DNA from 3 places in the Aliikangiella maris genome. Region 2 is predicted to be linked to each of the others. Evidence: predicted binding sites of a transcription regulator. Region 2 holds the regulator's gene; each other region holds the start of a gene.
The links. Region 2 encodes FNR, which switches genes on or off when oxygen is low (the NO sensors DNR and NnrR bind a similar motif). Its sites were predicted from a motif close to TTGATNTANATCAA; they were not measured.
Positions count from the first base shown of each region.

Region 1: ABVT42_RS12015 (DUF3149 domain-containing protein) is a predicted target of FNR. The motif match lies at 3,473-3,486, and genes of this name have one in related genera.
Region 3: ABVT42_RS03665 (OmpW/AlkL family protein) is a predicted target of FNR. The motif match lies at 3,523-3,536, and genes of this name have one in related genera.

Region 1 is NZ_JBFDAH010000011.1:100,011-106,324, reverse strand. It holds gene ABVT42_RS12040 (SDR family oxidoreductase) at 1-114, opposite strand, end outside; gene ABVT42_RS12035 (FKBP-type peptidyl-prolyl cis-trans isomerase) at 226-708, opposite strand; gene ABVT42_RS12030 (GNAT family N-acetyltransferase) at 802-1,206, opposite strand; gene ABVT42_RS12025 (FHA domain-containing protein) at 1,510-1,884, shown strand; gene ABVT42_RS12020 (MFS transporter) at 1,881-3,083, opposite strand; gene ABVT42_RS12015 (DUF3149 domain-containing protein) at 3,620-3,757, shown strand; gene ABVT42_RS12010 (polysaccharide deacetylase family protein) at 3,803-4,837, opposite strand; gene lpdA (dihydrolipoyl dehydrogenase) at 4,969-6,314, opposite strand, start outside.
Region 2 is NZ_JBFDAH010000001.1:432,187-438,500, forward strand. It holds gene ABVT42_RS01960 (glucosaminidase domain-containing protein) at 301-1,074, shown strand; gene hemN (oxygen-independent coproporphyrinogen III oxidase) at 1,328-2,710, shown strand; gene fnr (fumarate/nitrate reduction transcriptional regulator Fnr) at 2,884-3,612, shown strand; gene mobA (molybdenum cofactor guanylyltransferase MobA) at 3,746-4,321, shown strand; gene ABVT42_RS01980 (DUF7009 family protein) at 4,322-4,636, opposite strand; gene ABVT42_RS01985 (molybdopterin molybdotransferase MoeA) at 4,743-6,020, opposite strand; gene moaA (GTP 3',8-cyclase MoaA) at 6,027-6,314, opposite strand, start outside.
Region 3 is NZ_JBFDAH010000003.1:78,919-85,232, forward strand. It holds gene ABVT42_RS03645 (TSCPD domain-containing protein) at 1-56, shown strand, start outside; gene ABVT42_RS03650 (pyrimidine dimer DNA glycosylase/endonuclease V) at 391-870, opposite strand; gene ABVT42_RS03655 (manganese efflux pump MntP) at 1,010-1,549, opposite strand; gene lepB (signal peptidase I) at 1,604-2,587, opposite strand; gene ABVT42_RS03665 (OmpW/AlkL family protein) at 2,809-3,453, opposite strand; gene ABVT42_RS03670 (eCIS core domain-containing protein) at 4,110-6,314, opposite strand, start outside.

The DNA of each region.
Region 1 (6,314 bases), on a different contig from region 2:
TTGAGATGACTGCCGGCAAACAGCTATAACATGAAAGTCAGATGCCAGATAAATGTTACATAGTGCCAACCCAATTCCTCGGTTTGCCCCCGTAATAAGTACCGTTTTTTTCATACGCTTTCTCCTGCTTCACTCTTTTAATTTGGTAAAAGTATTCAATATGACCTAAATGAAAAAGCCCAAATAAATTTGGGCATCTAATATTCATCAACATCGATAATTCAATTAGTGATGATGTCCACCAACACCATGTGCGTGACCATGCGCTAACTCTTCATTAGTGGCTTCTCTCACATCGATAACATCAACATCAAAGGTTAGTGTTTTACCCGCAAATGGATGATTAAAATCAACCGTCACCATAAACTTGCCAACTTTTACCACTGTCACTTGACGTCTCCCCTGTTCAGTTTGAACCACTCCAATCATTCCTTTTTTCCAGTTTTTAGCTCCATGCAAATGTTTTACTGGAATACGTTGCTCTGCATCAGGGCGAATTTCACCATAAGCCTCTGCGGGTTCGAGGATTACACTAAACTTATCACCTACCTCATGTCCTTCCATTGCGGCTTCAAGACCTTTAAGTAAGTTGTTATGACCATGCAAGTAAGCCATTGGTACTTTATCATCAGATTCTTCCAGTGTATTTTGAGCACTATCAGATAATTTATAGTTAAACTGCACAACCTTATCTTGTTCTATTTTCATATTTTTTTCTCGGAATTATTACCTTAATGCCAGCTATTATACCTTGCTTAACTCCCCTTAAATAGAGATAGATAATCCGAAGTCATCGGGTTATTACAGCTTTTTCATAAAAAATAACTTATCTACTTGCATTATTGGAAACCCCTGGGGTAGCAGTTCACGGTTAATTTCAGCATAACCATGTTTTCGATAGAACTGGTGAGCGGCTAAAAACTTTTCAGTCGTTCCCAAATAAATCAACGCTATTGTTCCAACAATCCCACCATCGACTATGGCAACCCAAAAATTCCCTCCCTCTTTAATATAGAAATCATCAATCTCACTCAAATCCTTTTGCTCATTGGCAGTAATAGGTAAACCAAACTCATTTTGTTGAATATCAAGAATCAAGTTCATAATATTTTGATTAACATCATTCGCTTTAGCAGATTCTAATTGCCCCAAACTTGTTTTATTTTGTTCACTACTGATTAATTGAGAATAAGCCACAATCTGCATATTTCTTACCTTTTGTTATTTTGTTCAGATAAACACGGTTGTACTGTCAAGCAGTATCTCTTATTGCTTTTAATTCGGTAATTTAATTTTTCAGGTTGATACCCAATCAGCATTACAATAATTATCACCCGTTAACCACACGATATTATTAACAAAATAAGCAGATATCATCAATTCCGCATTTATAGTAGATAATCGCTATTGCTCACTATCAAATCGATTGAAGTCAACAGATTTACTCTTTCTGAATACTCAAAAAGTCAGTTACAATAAAGAATAAAATGCAAATATAACGGTGATCCGATGGCAATCCTTCTCCAGTTACTCGATGATAATATCTTGAATAAGTTTGAAATAGGCCCCCAAGGCATTACTATTGGCCGTTCAGTCAAAAATGATATTGTTCTTGATAATCCCTCTGTCAGCCAGCAACATGCTAGAATCCTCGGTAAGGAATTAAAAGATGGTGCCAGAATTTGTTTTATTGAAGACTTAAAAAGTACCAATAAAACTTTCGTGAATAATAATGCCATTGAGCAATGGCCACTCTCCGATCAAGATATTATTGTTATTGGTACTAAAAGTTTTAAGTTTGTCGATCCTGAAAATGAAAAACTGGCCTCAACAAAAGCTTTTAAAAAAAGCTGGATACCGGGCATGTTCTTTTTAGAAGACTAAACAGCTTTCACGCCAGAGTCAGTTTGTAACGCCTCAGTTTCAATATGCTGTTTTAATAATAACTCCCTGTCGATTAACTGAGAAAGCCCAAGGGAAACTAGTGCCATAGCGGCGCCTAAATAAAAAACCATGGCAGGATTGGCTAACCAAATCAGTCCAAATGCTGCTGGAATAACAACAGCGGCAATATGATTAATCGTAAAACTAACGCCAGATGAGGACGCAATATCTTCAGGTGCCGCTATTTTTTGGAAAAAGGTTTTAATTGCAATCGCCATCGCGAAAAATATATGATCAACCACATAAAGTCCTGCGGCAATATAGGCATTATCCACCAGACCATAACCTACAAACACTAAAATTAATCCACAGTATTCAATTGTTAATGCTTTTCGCTCACCGACTTTTCCAATCCAATGACCAATTTTTGGTGCAAAATACCAGTTGAACAGATGATTAACAATATACAGTGATGCAATATTAGATGCAGAGTAGCCAAATTTTTCCACCATCATGAATCCGGCAAAAACTATAAATATCTGACGTCTGGCGCCACTGAAAAATGTTAGTAAATAGTAAAGCCAATAACGCTTTCTGAGAATTAACTTTTTATGTTGCTCAACAGGCGCTGTAAACTTGGGAAAAGTCAGCCATAACCACAAAAATAAAATGAATCCAATTGAACCTATTATCAAATAAGCGGTGGAATAAGACAGCATTAATACAGCGAAAAACAACCAGATTACAGCATAAGTCACCAATGAAACAATGGCTTTAATTGAAATTAATTGCCCTAATACCGCTGGTGCTTCCGATTTGCTTAACCATTGAAGAGATAGCGAGTTATTAACTGTCTCAAAGTAGTGAAACCCGACTGACATTAAAACGGTGGTGGCGTAAAGTCCAATTTCAAAAGGAAACAGTCCGGTAATGGCAACACCAATACTCATTAAACATAAGGAAATGAGCGCCAAAGTTTGTTCACTAATAACCAACAATAAAAATACTGCGGTAAAGGCAAGAAATCCAGGAACTTCCCTTAAACTTTGTAACATACCAATTTCAGCGCCGGTAAATGCAGCCCGTTCAACAGCAAAATTGTTTAACATGGCCAACCACCCGGAGAAAGTGAGTGCCATTAAAACAGAAGTTAAAATGAGAAATGCTTTTTTACTACGATAAGATTCTGGAATGCTCAAGGGCCTGTCCTACATCGGTTATCCAAATCTGGTATCAGAGAATTTGAAATGACTATTCCAAAGCTATAAAACCTGATATCCAATACTCAATTTTAACTGATTATATCTATCTCTTCATGCGGTTACTAATGATAATCAGTGTAAATATAAATAACTATTTATGAGATATAAATCAATGAGTAAAACACTTTACTGACCGATTTATAGTCCCATTTTTAATCTCGCTTATAGTGTCATTTATAAATTGAGATTTTTTAGACTATTTGTCTTCAACAAAATGAAATAGTCATCAAATTTAATCAATTAGTCATAGAATTTAACTAAATTCGACACGTCACATTTTTCTTTCAACATTGCAAGTAAACACAACAAAACTAGTCTTTATCAGTTTGACCTAGATCACGGAGAAATGTCGCAAAATCGATTACATTAGTTTTAACTAATTTTGTTAATATGATTTGAAGGTGATATTTACCAAGTTTACTTGTCCCAAATATCATTTCAATCAAGTTCAATCCAATTGACAGGAGGTAGCAATGGGTGTTCTTAAAGAATTATTTACCAGCCCAGAAGGTTTAATGAGTTTATTTGTCATTTCATTTATGGTGTGTATGTTTATTTTATTGGCTTATTTAGCCATAAAAAAAATGAATCAAAAGCCACCGACACAATAATCGACTAACGGATTAATACTTTATTTTGCTGCTGGCTTACGTTGATTATTCTGTATACCAGCTGCCATCTTGTAGAGGTCGAATCCAAGGTTGTGAAAACCAATAAAATTCGCCCTTTACTTTCGTTGGCGCCGTACAATTGTAGCGCGAGCGCGCAAAAGGTATATCCTTTTCTGGTTTAAATATCCAGTTGTTTTCTGCTAGGCTAATCTTAGTTAAACGCCCCTGCCCCGATAAGTAGCATTGTATATCAACCGCTTTAAATGTGGGGTCAAGTTGTAATTGCAATTGGGGACGGTGTTGGTGATTAGTTAAAACATGCTCTGTCAGAATACGATTATTTTGATCAAGTAGCACAATATCAGTTATTGGTAATGCCTGTGTATTCACTTTTAATATAAAATCATTTATATCGCCATAATTTCCACCAAATGGAAAACGGGGAATAACTTGTTGGTCAACATTCACAGCCACTGCGCCTGAATGTTGGGCAAATCCGACAAAGCCAAGCGTTTTAAGAATTTTAGTCAAGGCTAAGTTAAACTCTCCATACGGATAAGCAAAAGCACGTATTTTTTGAGGAAAATGTTGCTCAATTAATTGTTGTGCTTGTAGTACTTCATTAGTAATGCGTTTATTCCATTGCGCGTCACTTTCATTGGCCAAGCGCCGAATCATATGCGGATGTGCTACTGAGTGATTTGCAATTGTAGCGCCATTTGCAGCCAGTTTACCGAGTGTTTCCCATGTCATTACTAATGACGACTGTTCTGTTATAGGCTGAGTATTTATAAAAACTGTAAATGGAAACCCGTAAGTTTTTAGAATTGGTGCAGCCTGGGTAGCAACCGATTGATAACCATCATCAAAAGTAATTAAAACTGTCTTTGGTGGAAATGGCTTTTGAGTCCTTAAATATTCAATAAACTGTGCTAAATGAATAACATTAAATTGATTGCTGGCCAAGTAAGCCATATGCTCACGAAATAACTGCGGGGATATACTCGTTGCAGAAGGGGTTTGCAGGTCAATATGATGATATTGTAACACTACCGCTGCATTACTATTAACAGCGAACAAAGCGGCCGCCCAATAGATAAAAATGCCAACTAACCTTTTTATCGACAATGTTTTATTGAATAATTTTTTCATAAGTTCAGATTGATAGACAAAAAAAAGAGCGAAATATTCGCTCTTTTTTAATTCAAATATTATTTCTTTTTTCGTGCAGGAGGCAAATCTGTACAGGTTCCTTCGTAAGCCTCAGCAGAAAATGCCAATGACTCAGAAAGTGTTGGATGAGGATGAACAGTTAATGCGATATCTTCTGCTTCACAACCCATTTCAATAGCAAGAGCCGCTTCACCAATAATTTCGCCTGCATTAATACCTACAATTGCAGCGCCGATAATACGATTGTTTGATTTATCATAAATACTTTTTGCAAAACCTTCGGTTCGCCCAGCACCAATTGCACGTCCACTCGCCGCCCAAGGGAATGACCCAACACCGTAATCAATACCTTTTTCTTTTGCTTCTTTTTCAGTTAAACCAACCCAGGCAATTTCTGGATCAGTGTAGGCAACACTTGGAATACATTGAGGTTCAAAAGCGTGCTTTTTACCGGCAATCACTTCAGCAACAACATGAGCTTCATGTGTCGCTTTATGCGCCAGCATAGGTTGACCAACCAGATCGCCAATGGCATAAATATTAGGAACATTAGTGCGTAATTGCTTATCGACCGCAATAAATCCTCGCTCATCAACATTAACGCCAGCTTTAGCAGCATCAACCAGATCACCATTTGGACGACGGCCAACTGCCGATAAAATACGATCATAACGTTGCGGCTCTTTGGGTGCTTTTTTGCCTTCAAAAGTTACCCACAGTCCATCATCTTTTGCTTCAACTTTAGTAACGCTTGTTTCTAACATGATTGACTCATATTGTTTACTAACGTAACGATGTAAAACTTTAACAACGTCTTTATCAGCTGCAGGCACTAATTGATCAAACATCTCGACAATATCAATTTTACTACCTAACGCACGATAAACAGTTGCCATTTCCAAACCGATAATACCGCCACCAATGACCAACATTTTTTCTGGCACATCTTTCAGTTCTAACGCACCAGTTGAATCGATAATTCGCTCGTCATCAGGCAAGAATGGTAATTGAACAACACGTGAGCCAGCAGCAATGATACAGTTTTCAAAGTTAATGGTTTTAACTTCGTCACTACCTTCAATAGATAAAGTATTAGATGAAGTAAATTTGGCAATGCCTTCAACCACTTTAACTTTACGCATTTTAGCCATACCGGCTAATCCTTTGGTCAGCTGACCAACAACACCTTCTTTATATTCACGGATTTTATCGATATCGATCGTTGGTTCACCAAAAGAAACACCATGAGACTCCATGCTTTTCGCTTCATCAATTACTTTGGCCGAATGTAATAAAGCTTTAGAAGGAATACAACCTACATTTAAACAAACGCCACCCAACGTTGAATATTTTTCAACCAAAACAACGTCTAAACCCAAGTCAG
Region 2 (6,314 bases):
TCACTAAAATTAGCCAGCTTTAAGCTGCTATTTTTTGAATTTTTCACGAATTTATTTCATTTTTAGCGGTATTTTTGTTGTTTTAACGATGAAATATAAGGTGAATTGGTCTGATGACTGGTTTTTATTTGGCTATTATTCTTGTTCAAAAATCCTTTTTTTCCCTAAAAATGAGTAAATTGTTGCTTGAATTGTTAACACTTAAAGAGGATTCGTTGGAGAATATAAGGTTTCAATTAAGGTTTAATTTGAACAAATAAATCAGGGTTATTATAACGGTTTCAAATACGAGAGTGATTGATGATTCCATTAGAAATAAAAGATAAAACACTTATCATTGGATTGATTATGACGTTTTGTTTAGTTGCTATTCTGGTACATCACCACCGGCAACAACCAACAGTTGAACCAGATAAAACGGTCGAACTGTTACCTGACTTTTCAAAAATCCAGCCAATTGCTGAACGCAAAAAAGCGTTTTTTAATTTTCTTCGTCCATTTATTAAGCAAGAAAATATGCAAATCCGCTATGATCGCGCACTACTTGATAAGTTAAAATCAGATTTACACACCGCTAAGCACCATCAGTCTACAACCATAAAAAAAATAGAACGTCTAGCTAAAAGCTATCATCTAGAATTAGAAATGCCGGTGCAAACTACTATTGATGAATTAGAAAAGCGTATTGATATTATTCCTGAAGCATTGGTTTTGGTTCAGGCGGCAAATGAATCTGCCTGGGGACGCTCTAGATTTGCCAAACAGGCATACAACTTGTTTGGGCAATGGTGTTATACCCAAGGGTGTGGAATCATTCCAAATAGTCGGCATGAAGCTGCCAAGCATGAGGTAAGAAAATTTGAATCGCCACAAGCTTCAGTAAAAAGCTATATGAAAAATCTAAACACTCATCATGCCTATACGGAGTTGCGAGAATTGAGACTGGCACTGCGTGAACAAGATCGAAATATTACCGCAAAAGTACTAGCGCCAACATTGATTAACTATTCACAACGGCGTGAAGCTTATGTGAATGAATTAATTCAGATGATAGAGCAAAATAATCTTGAGTAAGCATGTAGTGATTTAAGCATTAAGATAATTGGTATCACAACAATATCTGACTAACAAGCATACTATTTTAGTCATTTCATTTTTTGCAATCATGAAATTTATAATTTAAAACATCGATGTTAAAACTGGGATATTAATTTCTGATCTAGATCATTCTCTTTTCAATTTAGCCTGTTAAGCTACCTGCTGTTACCAGTCGAAACCTGATTAACGATATGTCTATCAGTTACAACCGAGAAGGGGAGAGAAGTCATTGCAATCACTAAAGCTTGAGTGGGATGAAAACCTGCTGAACAAGTATGATGTTTCTGGCCCTAGATACACTTCGTACCCAACTGCACTGGAGTTTTCCGATGAATATATGCAGAGCGATTATATTACTTGTCTTGAAAATATTGCGCAGGATAAATCTTTGTCACTGTATATTCATATCCCTTTTTGCCAAAATATTTGCTATTACTGCGCTTGTAATAAAGTCATTACTAAAGATAAAAGTAAAACCATTCAATATGTTGAAAATCTGGTCCGCGAAATTCAGTTGGTGTCCTCGCACCTAAAAGCAAAAACATTAAAACAAATTCATTGGGGAGGTGGGACGCCAACTTACTTATCAATGAAACAGATAGCATTAATTATGGATACTATTAGGACTTGTTTTGATGTACCTGATGATGTATCGACCGAAGTCTCTATCGAAGTGGATCCAAGGGCTTTGGCAATTACCGATATTAAAGTATTGGCTCAAATGGGGTTTAATCGCATGAGTATGGGCGTTCAGGATTTTGACCCTAAAGTTCAGCAGTCGATCAACCGCATCCAGTCTTTTGAAATAACTCGTGATTTAATTAATGAAGCAAGAAAGCATGGCTTTCGTTCGATTAATCTCGATTTGATTTATGGATTACCTTTACAAACTCGAGAAACATTTGCCGCGACTTTAGACAAAGTTATTCAAATATCTCCTGATAGAATATCTGTTTTTAATTATGCACACTTGCCTCATCGTTTTAAACCACAGCGTCGAATCAAAAGTGCTGAGCTACCAACTCCAGTGGAGAAATTGGCCATTTTTGCCTATATCATTGATAAACTTCAACAAAGCGGTTATTGCTATATAGGTATGGATCACTTCGCCAAGCCTGATGATGAATTGGCTATCGCGCAAAATAATCAGCAATTACATCGTAATTTTCAAGGCTATACAACACACGAGGAATATGAATTAATCGGCGTAGGGGTTTCTGCGATTGGTTCGTTGAATGGGCAATACCATCAAAATGTCAGAGAAGTTGATAGTTATTATCATTTACTTGAGCAGGGTCAGCTACCCACTTGGCGTGGAGCGAGTATGACTTTTGATGACACGATTAGGAAAAATGTCATATTTGATTTAATTTGTCACTTTTATCTAGATATAAATCAGATTGAAACTCGCTATCATATTAATTTTAAAACCTATTTTTCTCGCGAACTAAAGATGCTTCAACCGCTAATTGAAGATAAACTTATTACTTATTCAGGCGATTCAATTCAAGTCTTTGCTAAAGGCCGATTACTGATTCGTAATATTTGCATGACATTTGACGCCTATTTAAATGAGTTACAGGAAATCAGGTGTTTTTCAAAAGTTATCTAAATGACTGATTCAGCTTTATTTAAGCGCAAATAGATTGAGTAAATGATTAAAATGATAATTTTGTTGGCTTTTCTATTTTGTGAATATCGTTAATTTTTGTGAAAATTGGCTCCCTTGAATATATAAATTGAGTATAATGCACCTGTATATTCAAAACAAAGGGTGGGTCAAAGTTGTCTTCGAATAATTTTTTGCATAGTGAAATAAAGTGTCAGACCTGTAGTATTAGACGATTGTGTCTACCCGTGATGTTAGCTGATTCTGATATCGAACATCTCGAAAATATTGTTCAACGCAAAAAGGTACTGAAAAAAGGCGACTTTTTGTTCCATGCCGGTGATACATTTGATGCAATACACGCTATTCGCTCTGGCAGTCTCAAAACCTACACCATCAGTTCTGATGGTACGGAACAAATTACCGGATTTCATTTACCCGGTGAAATAGTTGGTTTAAATGCAATTAGCAGTACACAGTATCCTAGTTTTGCCAAAGCCTTGGAAACTTCACTGGTTTGTTCCATCCCCTTTGATAAACTTGAAGCACTCTCACGGGAATTGCCCGGCTTACAAAAGCAGCTTTTTAAGATTATGAGCGGCGAGATTCGCGAAGAGCAAGATTTAATGATGTTGCTCAGTAAAAAGAATGCTGACGAGCGGTTTGCGGCTTTTATTATAAACTTTTCTGGTCGTTTTAAACGCCGAGGCTTATCCAATAAGGAATTCCAGTTGACCATGACTCGTGGCGATATTGGTAATTATTTGGGCTTAGCCGTAGAAACAGTAAGTCGCTTGGTAACCCGTTTGCAAAAGCAAGGGCTCATATCGATTCAAGATCGTTATATTCAAATTAAAGATATGGAAGGCTTAAGTTCCTTAGCTGGTACATCTTGTCATGTATAATAGATTTTAAGTGTTTGAGATAATTTATTTTATTGAGTACTCAAGGTTAAATTATTTATATTTGAATAGCTCATTTATTAAGAGGAACTGTGAGTTATATTGGTAGGCAATTCTATGAGGATGAATTTGGCAAATGATTGACAAGTCATTTATTTCAGGACTCATATTATCTGGTGGTGCGGGTCGCAGACTAGAAGGAAAAGATAAAGGACTACAACAATTCCAACAAAAACCTTTGATCGAGCATCAAATAGATTGGCTGGCAGACCAGGTAGGAGAATTAATTATTTCTGCTAACCGTCATTTAGTAACTTATCAACAATATGGATATCTGGTTGTTACCGATCAACGAGAAGGTTATGCTGGACCGCTTGCAGGCATAGAGCAAGGGCTGCAAATTATGAAGAATGACTGGTTATTTGTTTTACCTGTCGATGTACCACTCCTACCTAAAATATTAATTCATCAACTTGTGCAACAAATTCAGTTTTCTGATTCTGCTTATTATTTAGTGACTGATGTAAGAGAGCATTACTTATGTATGTTGCTAAATCGATCTTGTCATAACACTGTCAGTCAATTACTCAATCAAAAGACTTATCGTGTAAGAGATTTCCTCAAGCAAATAAAGGCAACGCCAGTTAATTTGAATATTGAAGAGTCCGCATTTCGAAATTTAAATTATCTGGCAGATTATCAATCGGTCTAGTTATTTTGATTTTAAGTCAATTTCAAGAAAAGCACTGATCGCAGTGCTACTTGTGATTTTAATCCCTTGTTTGCTTGGTCTGTCTTTAACTTCACTTTCAAGAACTTGTTTATTAACACATAAAGTGAATTTTAATTGAGAGCCAAAATCAAAGAGTAACTCAGCATTGTTATTGGTAGTTTTAACCATATATTGAATTTGGTTTAGAGGATTCAGAGTGATTGAATCTTTTATTTCTCCGGTGTTTAATAATTGTTGAGCCTCGGCTTGGCTCACTCTAAAGGTGATGCAATCGGATTGAATTTTTAAATACATAAGTGCTATGAGTAAGTTGGTTAAACAAAAATAAGCTAAAGTAAATTCAAATAGCCGTAATCAATAAAACAACCATTTTTCTTTAGTCGATTAACGATAAACACAATTAAAACCAATAAGGTATGGTTGGATAAAACTCGACTTTCTCCCCAGTTGCTAAACTCTCAGTGGATTCTTTCAGATAAATCCAACCATTTGCATTGAGTAGTGGTTTAATTTTAAATGATTCTTGTCCAGGTAAAATGTTACAAGTTAACTGTGCATGCTGATTAATCTGTGCAAATGATTTTAGTATCGCTGCAAATCCAGGCCTTTTTGTAAACGCCTCATTGCATATTGCGGTAACTGGTTTTTCATCTGCTTGAGCTAGCAGGCGTTGGATTAGTCGAAATACAAAAAATCGTAAACCTAAATTTGCTGAAATAGGATTACCAGGTAATCCAAAGTAAAATGTGCCATTAGGAAATTTTGCAAATAAAATAGGTTTGCCTGGTTTGATTTTTATTTTATGAAATATAATCTGACCGCCAAGCTGTTTGATGATTTTGGGTATGAAGTCAAAGTCACCCATTGATACCGCACCACTACTAATAATGATGTTGGTATTTTTATTTAGTGCTGAAGTAAGGTCGTCTGCAAATTTTTTCGAATCATCGTGGTTGGTTCCTGCATTGTAAACATCAACAGGTAATGACTTAAGCCAGCTAACCATGTAAGGCGTATTAGAATTTCGAATTTGACCTGGTTTAAGTGTTTGTTCAGGGTGATCAACCAATTCTTTTCCTGTCGCAAAGAGTGCGATAGAAGGGCGTTGATAAACGCAGATATTACCAATGCCTTGCGCGGTAAGCGCCATAATTTTATTGGTATTAATAATTTCTCCCTTTTTTATCAGTGGCTGGTCTTTTTGAAAATCTTCACCTGCATAACGAATATTGGCGGCTACTTTAACCGGTGAAAAACACAGTACGCTATTATTTTCTAGCTGTGTATTTTCGATAGGAATAACACTATCAAAAGCTGATGGAACTGGTGCGCCAGTCATGATTTTCCAAGCTTTATTTTGACATTCATTGCTATCAATATTCAGGGGTAAATCTTCGCCAGCAGCACCAGTACCAAGCAATGATAATTTTACTGGGCTTTGTTGGCTCGCAGAAACCAGGTCTCTTGCGTTGACAGCATACCCGTCCATTGCTGAGTTATTGAAAGGAGGTACGGATTCTTTGGTGTTGATATCTTGCGCAGCGACGCAGGTTAGTGCTTTATCAAGCGAAATAAATACTTGTTCTATTGGAGAGGCATGTTGATTGATTAAATCAAGTGCTTGTGAAAACTCAATCAAGTAGTTTTCTGTATAGGGATTATCTTTATTATCATTCATATGGCTTTAACCTCCCACTGAAGCCAAATTAGGTATAAAACCAGTATTGCCGTCATGTAAAAAGTGTTGTTTGCGTTTATTGCCAAGTAAACGACACAGAGTCTCTTTTAAGGCTTCTTTTTGTGAATCAGCTTTCAACAAGTGACGAATACTAAATCCACCTTCGCCAAACAAGCATAAATGAAATTCGCCCATCGCTGAAATGCGTAAACGATTACAGGTGTCACAGAAATCAGAATCATAAGGTGCTATCACGCCAAACGTACCTTGATAATCTTCGTGATAATATTCAAT
Region 3 (6,314 bases), on a different contig from region 2:
TATTAATGGATGGCTGTATGACTTGTCTAAGCTGTGGTGACTCTAAATGTGGGTAATATTCATTTAAATTAATTTAGTTTTACTAGAAAAAAGGCTCATTGATTGAGCCTTTTTTAATTTCATTACCTTTCAACAAATCATATTCAATATCAATATTAGCCAACTCAGTTAGCACTATCGCCTTATATGATAGCAGAAAGAACAAATAGCGAATAAGAATCAGTTTGTTAAAATTATTTAGGTCATTCATGATAGTGATGAATATAAAGTGATGGATATAAAGTGATGAACATAAAAAATATGATTCAATATACTCATGCTGTTCATATAAATATACAATGATTTTATCGGCGCTGCTGTAATAAGTATTGCTAAAATATTTAAACAGAATCAAAAATTATGCGAGATTTCGACCCACTCCGGCACAGCACGATTCGTCCAAGCGGCAAAATGCATTTTTTCACCTAAATAAAACTGACGATAAGCGCGAACCGCATCGCCATCAACTTTATACTTATCGGGCATAGCTTGCGCGAAAGGTGTTAGTCCATTTCGCTGATAATAAAGTTTTTCAATTTCAGGTAAAACCGCCATAGATTTATGGTCATGAGTTTTTGCAAAACGATAGCGGTATTCAGCATTAAGTGCGATAGTTAAATCAATTAACCATTCAAAATTATCAAATGACGACTCAACCCACAACACACAAGGATGCTTCATATGCGTTGACTTGTAGGGTGTTTTAAATCCTTTTTTATTTAATGCGGTACAGAGTAGCTGAACGCTTTCTAATATCATTTTAACGACATGTTTATCACAGTGATATTCAGCACAGCGCTGAATATCTTCATCGAGAATAAATATATTCATTTAGGTTTAACCTGATAAGTATTGTTTTTTTTAAAGCAAATAAAGCACTATCAGGCTACATACGCTAATTATAAGATTTTGGAGCACCCGAATGACATAATACTAAAGCATCAAACAAGCACTCAATTAAATTGAATAATCAGAATAGTAGAATTTTAATACCAATTAATATGAGTATCACGCCACCTAAAAGCTCAGCTTTACTCTCTAGCCAGGTACCATTTTTTATACCAACTATTACCCCAAACCAGCTCATTATGAAAGTTATTATACCAATCAGTAGACAAGCAATAAAAGCATTCACGTTCAGTAAAGTTAAACTAAAGCCAGCGGCCATCGCATCAATACTCGTTGCAATTGCCAGCGTCAACATCACTCGATGAGAAATTTTCACAATATCTTCTTCAATGCCTTCACTAATTGACTCATAAATCATTTTTGCACCAATTAAGAGTAATAAAGCAAAAGCTATCCAATTAGCATAATCTTCAATAAATCCTAAGACGCCCTTTCCACCTAAGTAGCCAATCAAAGGCATCAAGCCTTGAAATAAGCCAAAATAAATTGCGCAAGTTAACCCTAAACGAAATTGGCTTTGCTGATTTTTAGAACCTAAACCAACAGAAACAGCAAATGCATCCATACTCAATGCAAACGCTAATACAAATACTTCAATCAAATTAAATCACTCAATAACTTTATTAATAATCATTCGGTTTATTACTGATTTAAATTACAGCACTTCACCAATAATATTTGAAATAGAAACCATTCCAAAAAATCGAGAATCATAACTGTTATCCCGGTTATCTCCCATAATAAAAACCTGATCAGGCAAAACTTGAAAAGTATTACCATCTACTAACTGGCAACTTTCTGAAAATCCATTTTGGTTGTGCAAAATATTAAATGTTACATTCTCTATCTTTTGCTCATAAAGAAGTAACTCATCTGAATTAGCAAGCTGTTCATTCTCTATCAAATGATGCTGATTATTCAATAGCTGACGACCTACAACAACCTCATTACATCCCTGTTCATTACAGTGTGTAATTTCGAATGAATGCCCAGTAAAGTGAAGCGTATCACCCGGCACACCGATAATTCTACCTTGAAACGCCTGCGGACTGTCGATCGACTTTAAGTATAAAACGGTATTACCACGTTTTGCCATTTCGTACATTGCGCTATTTTCATTGATATATAATACATTACCGTTTAAATAAGTTAATGCTGACTTTCTTTTATCAACATATAAAATATCATTTCGGTAATAATTAGGCGCCATGTTAACTGAGCTCACCTGATAAGTTTCAACTAAAAAGCTTTTTACCAAATTAATCCCTATTATATAACCAAAGACATAGGGTAATACCACATACCAGCGACTATATAGTGGCATAAGCGTATGTGGCTTAATTTGCTTATAACAACGCCAGCAATCAAATATGCCGACAAGGAGAATGATTAGTTGTATCAGCCAGATAGATTCAACTGAAAATTTTTCTATTATTTTTAAATCGGCATAAAAGGTCGAAATAGCGAGCAAAACAAATGCTAAATACACTAATCCCCTTTTAAATCGACCCAAATACAACATGCCACAAAATGGCGTTCCCAAAATACAAAATATGAGTGCTAGAATAAAGCTTTTTGGTGGTTGACTTGAAGTATTAACAGTGCCTGCTTGTCCCGGCTGATAATAAGAGTTATCCATATGTTACCCGTTTAATACCTTTTTATTCACTCAGTATATTATGAACTGAATGACTTTAATATTAACATAATTTGTTATCAAAGTTCATGCAGCGACACGGCGTAAAAATCGATAAAATATTGGCAATAGCTTAAAATAAAAAAGCAAACCTTTACAATAAGGTTTGCTTTAATGCAGTCTTAACGATGTGCCCTAGAACTTAGACACATCCGTATTATTAATTAAAAAGTTGTTGAAACACCTAACATTACAACCCAAGGGTCAATATCAACATCAACACTGGCGGCTACAGAGTCATTGATAATAACATCAGCAGTTGTGTCAATCTGAATATAACGAAGGCTACCAGTAAATTTCCAGCCATCAGTCATTGGTGTATCAAAGCCTACTTTAAATGCAAGACCCGTTGAAGATTCCAGATCTAACTTAGCTTGTGCATTTAATGCTGTGTCTAATGTGCTACTGCTCTCTTCTTCAAAGAAAACGGTATAGTTTAAACCAGCACCAACATGGAATTGGGTTTCTTCACCCCATTGGTAAACCAGACTGACCACTGGAGGTAAATGTTTAGTTTCACCTAATTTGGCACCTGATAAAGAACCAGTACCAACAATATCATGAGAAAATGGCAGTGCGCCTAATACTTCAACACCCCAGTTTGCATCAACCATATAAGTTGCACTAAATGCTAATCCTGTATCTGAATCAACACCAACGCCGCCACCTAAAACTTCTCCACTGTCATCATTAGGAGAAACATGCGCGACGCCAACGCGGAAAATCCAGTTATCAGCATTGTCTTGTGCAGCAACGAAAGGTGTCGATAAGGCAGCAGAAATTGCCAAAGCAATGGTTAGTTTTTTCATTGTCATTAACCTTAGTTATAATGTTAGTTAGAAGCGCGCACAGTCTAATCAGACTGACCGCAAAGAATATTGATAAATATCAATTGATTTTGAAATTTTGCGGCATTCTAAATTAAAAAGATTGATAATGACATGTGAATTTAGTGACTATTTTGTGAACTGATAGACAATAATTAAGATGCTTTTTAAGATTTCTTCTATTGATTACAAACTGACATATTTTTGCGCTTAATACTTAGATTAAAACCCGCTTGCATATCAGTTTATTATAAAACGTTCAACTAAAAAGTTGAGCAAAATCAATAACTTTAACCACAATTTATTTAGGTTTAATTTTAAATATCCTGGCTAACAAATGGTAAAAAAATATCGATAATCAGCATTTAACTTCGTGTATTTATCAAGCAACTGACTCCCATGGTTGCGACATTTTTCTTGTCATTTCGGCATAATCAAACTGTTGACTCTGTTGATTTTGCTGCCACCAAAATTTTTCGTCGGTAATAAAAATTGTCTTAACCAGATTGCTTCTGGCACAAATGCTAACTCACATTTTCGCTTTTTTAATTTGATTATTTTTATTTTTTAGTCACATTTTTAATAGATAACCAATTTACTTTTCACACATGCAATATCCACGTAATATGTTCTTAAGTTCAACCCATTTGAGTCTGTCCACTTGGTATAGGAAAATCACCAAGCTCCGGTACTGGTTCAAGTAAACTTTTGTCAATTTCTACCATACCCGATTCAAGCGCTACTGAGGTTGTTTCTTCCCACATTCCTCTTTGACCAATATTCAACTGCGTTTTTTGCGTAGTGAGTCGGCGCAACGCAGCGTAAGTATTATAATCAGCCCCACCAACCTGATATCGACCACCTTGTTCTCCATAAACATAAAAACTTGGATTACTTGACCACCACTCTACTTCTCGAGCAAGCAATCCGATATTACGTCCTTGAGTGGCAACATAAACCGTGGTCGAAGATTGCGGCGTTTTAAATTCAGCTTTCCAGGGTTTGTTGCCAAATCGAGTTTGTATGGCAACAGTTAAACCGCCCAGTTTCGGATCAGGTTGTTCCGCAGTTGGTGCTTCACCTCGCCCCTGCATATCAAGTAATGTTTCGGTATTGGTAATCATGTGACGAACATAAGTTTGCATTAATTGCGTCAACAGCGGCACTTCAACCCACCTTTCAGTGGTTTCATTTTCCCAATCGGTATCATAGCCACCGGCTTTCACCAACCACCTGCGCTCAGAAAAACTGCCATCGCCCACCCAAGTAATTGCATCTTGGCCACCATCAATAAAATAAGCGGCAAACTCATCATAGTTTCGAATATTTTGAGCTAAAAATACGCCGAGTCTGAGTACTTGCGCATCAGGCAATGCTGGATCATTATCACTATGAGCAATCCATAGACCATCCCAGCGATCTTCTTTTAATCCTTCAATAACAGTTGCCGGATTACTAAAATAATCATTTGAAAATATCCCCTCATCTACAGCCCCTAAACGTGGCATTACGCCCATTTGGTTCCACCAGGCAATACGTCTTAAAAATGGTGCAACATGTCTGCGACGGCTGGTATTGTGGGCCATTTGATAACTTTGATAACCTTCCATACCAATATTAGCCAGTTCTATACCCGCCAGTAGCCCGCCAACTCCGCGAGCCCCTATTCGGCGTCCCCGCGACATACCAGCTAACGAAACAGTATGACCATTTGGCAAGATATTTTGTTGAAATATATACTGCGCACGCAACCGGCGAAAAGCCACATCCCTGGGTCTTGGTCCGCCTCTTTTGCCATATAAAACACTATCGCGAATAGTCGGATCCATTTGTGAAAGCATATAACTAAAAGCGGTATCAGAATAAGTGCCGTTTCTTAATGCCGCTTCCAAAGCAACTTGTCTAGGCGCTTGATTAATGTTGCGCCGTCGATACTGACGCAAAGTTTCAAATCCAGCAGGCCCAATCATGGTTTCCGCTGGCGTCGTTGCAGGAATGGCAGCCAGTGCACGCTGATAAGCTGCGCCCTGTGTCCCTGCGGTATAGTCACGTGCCCCCGCAGCGGTAGTACCACCGCTGGTTCTAACTCTGGCAGCCGCTTCACTGGCTTGCCGAATACTGCCTCGCAGCGTCTCCATTGAGGTGTCAATTTCACTGATTGTCCTATCCACATCGACACCACGGCCACTAAATACTGAGCGCCAGGCACGTAATGTTGACTTTGACTCATGTAAGGTTTGTAGTCGCTGAATAGCACCAGTCAATGGGCTTTGGATAGTGGTTAACTGTGTCGCTCGGCTACCGTAAGCGGTCACACTATCGCGGGTTGCCGTAACACCCGATGAACCTTCTCCAACGGCTTGTGCACGCTCACTGATCGTGACGTTAATACCCAAGCGACGCATCAATTCGATCGTATCTTGCCTAGTTTGAGAATGCTGCGTTAAATCAGTCTGCACAACCACATTAAGTTGTCCGTTTTTATAGAGCGTTGCATCTAGCATTGCCATTAAGCCGCGAATATCCCCGGTTTCCATACGGCCCGCATGGTGACTGAATCCATTAATTGTAGTGACGCCTCTAAAAAAATCATTAAAACGAGTTGCTCCCATGGCATTACGAAACAGTTCGAGATCATTAAATCGCACATCCCCTAAAGTAATCACCCTGGCACCGTCACTACGACGGGTCACTCGCGTGATAAAGCTGGCGGTATCGACTTGTTTAGCGGTGACTCTTGAACCACTAGATAAATGCTGCATTGCGCCTGGCAGCGATAAGTATTCAATGGTGACATCACCATGAGTTGAACGAGTTAAAGTAAATTCATTGGTACCACTGCG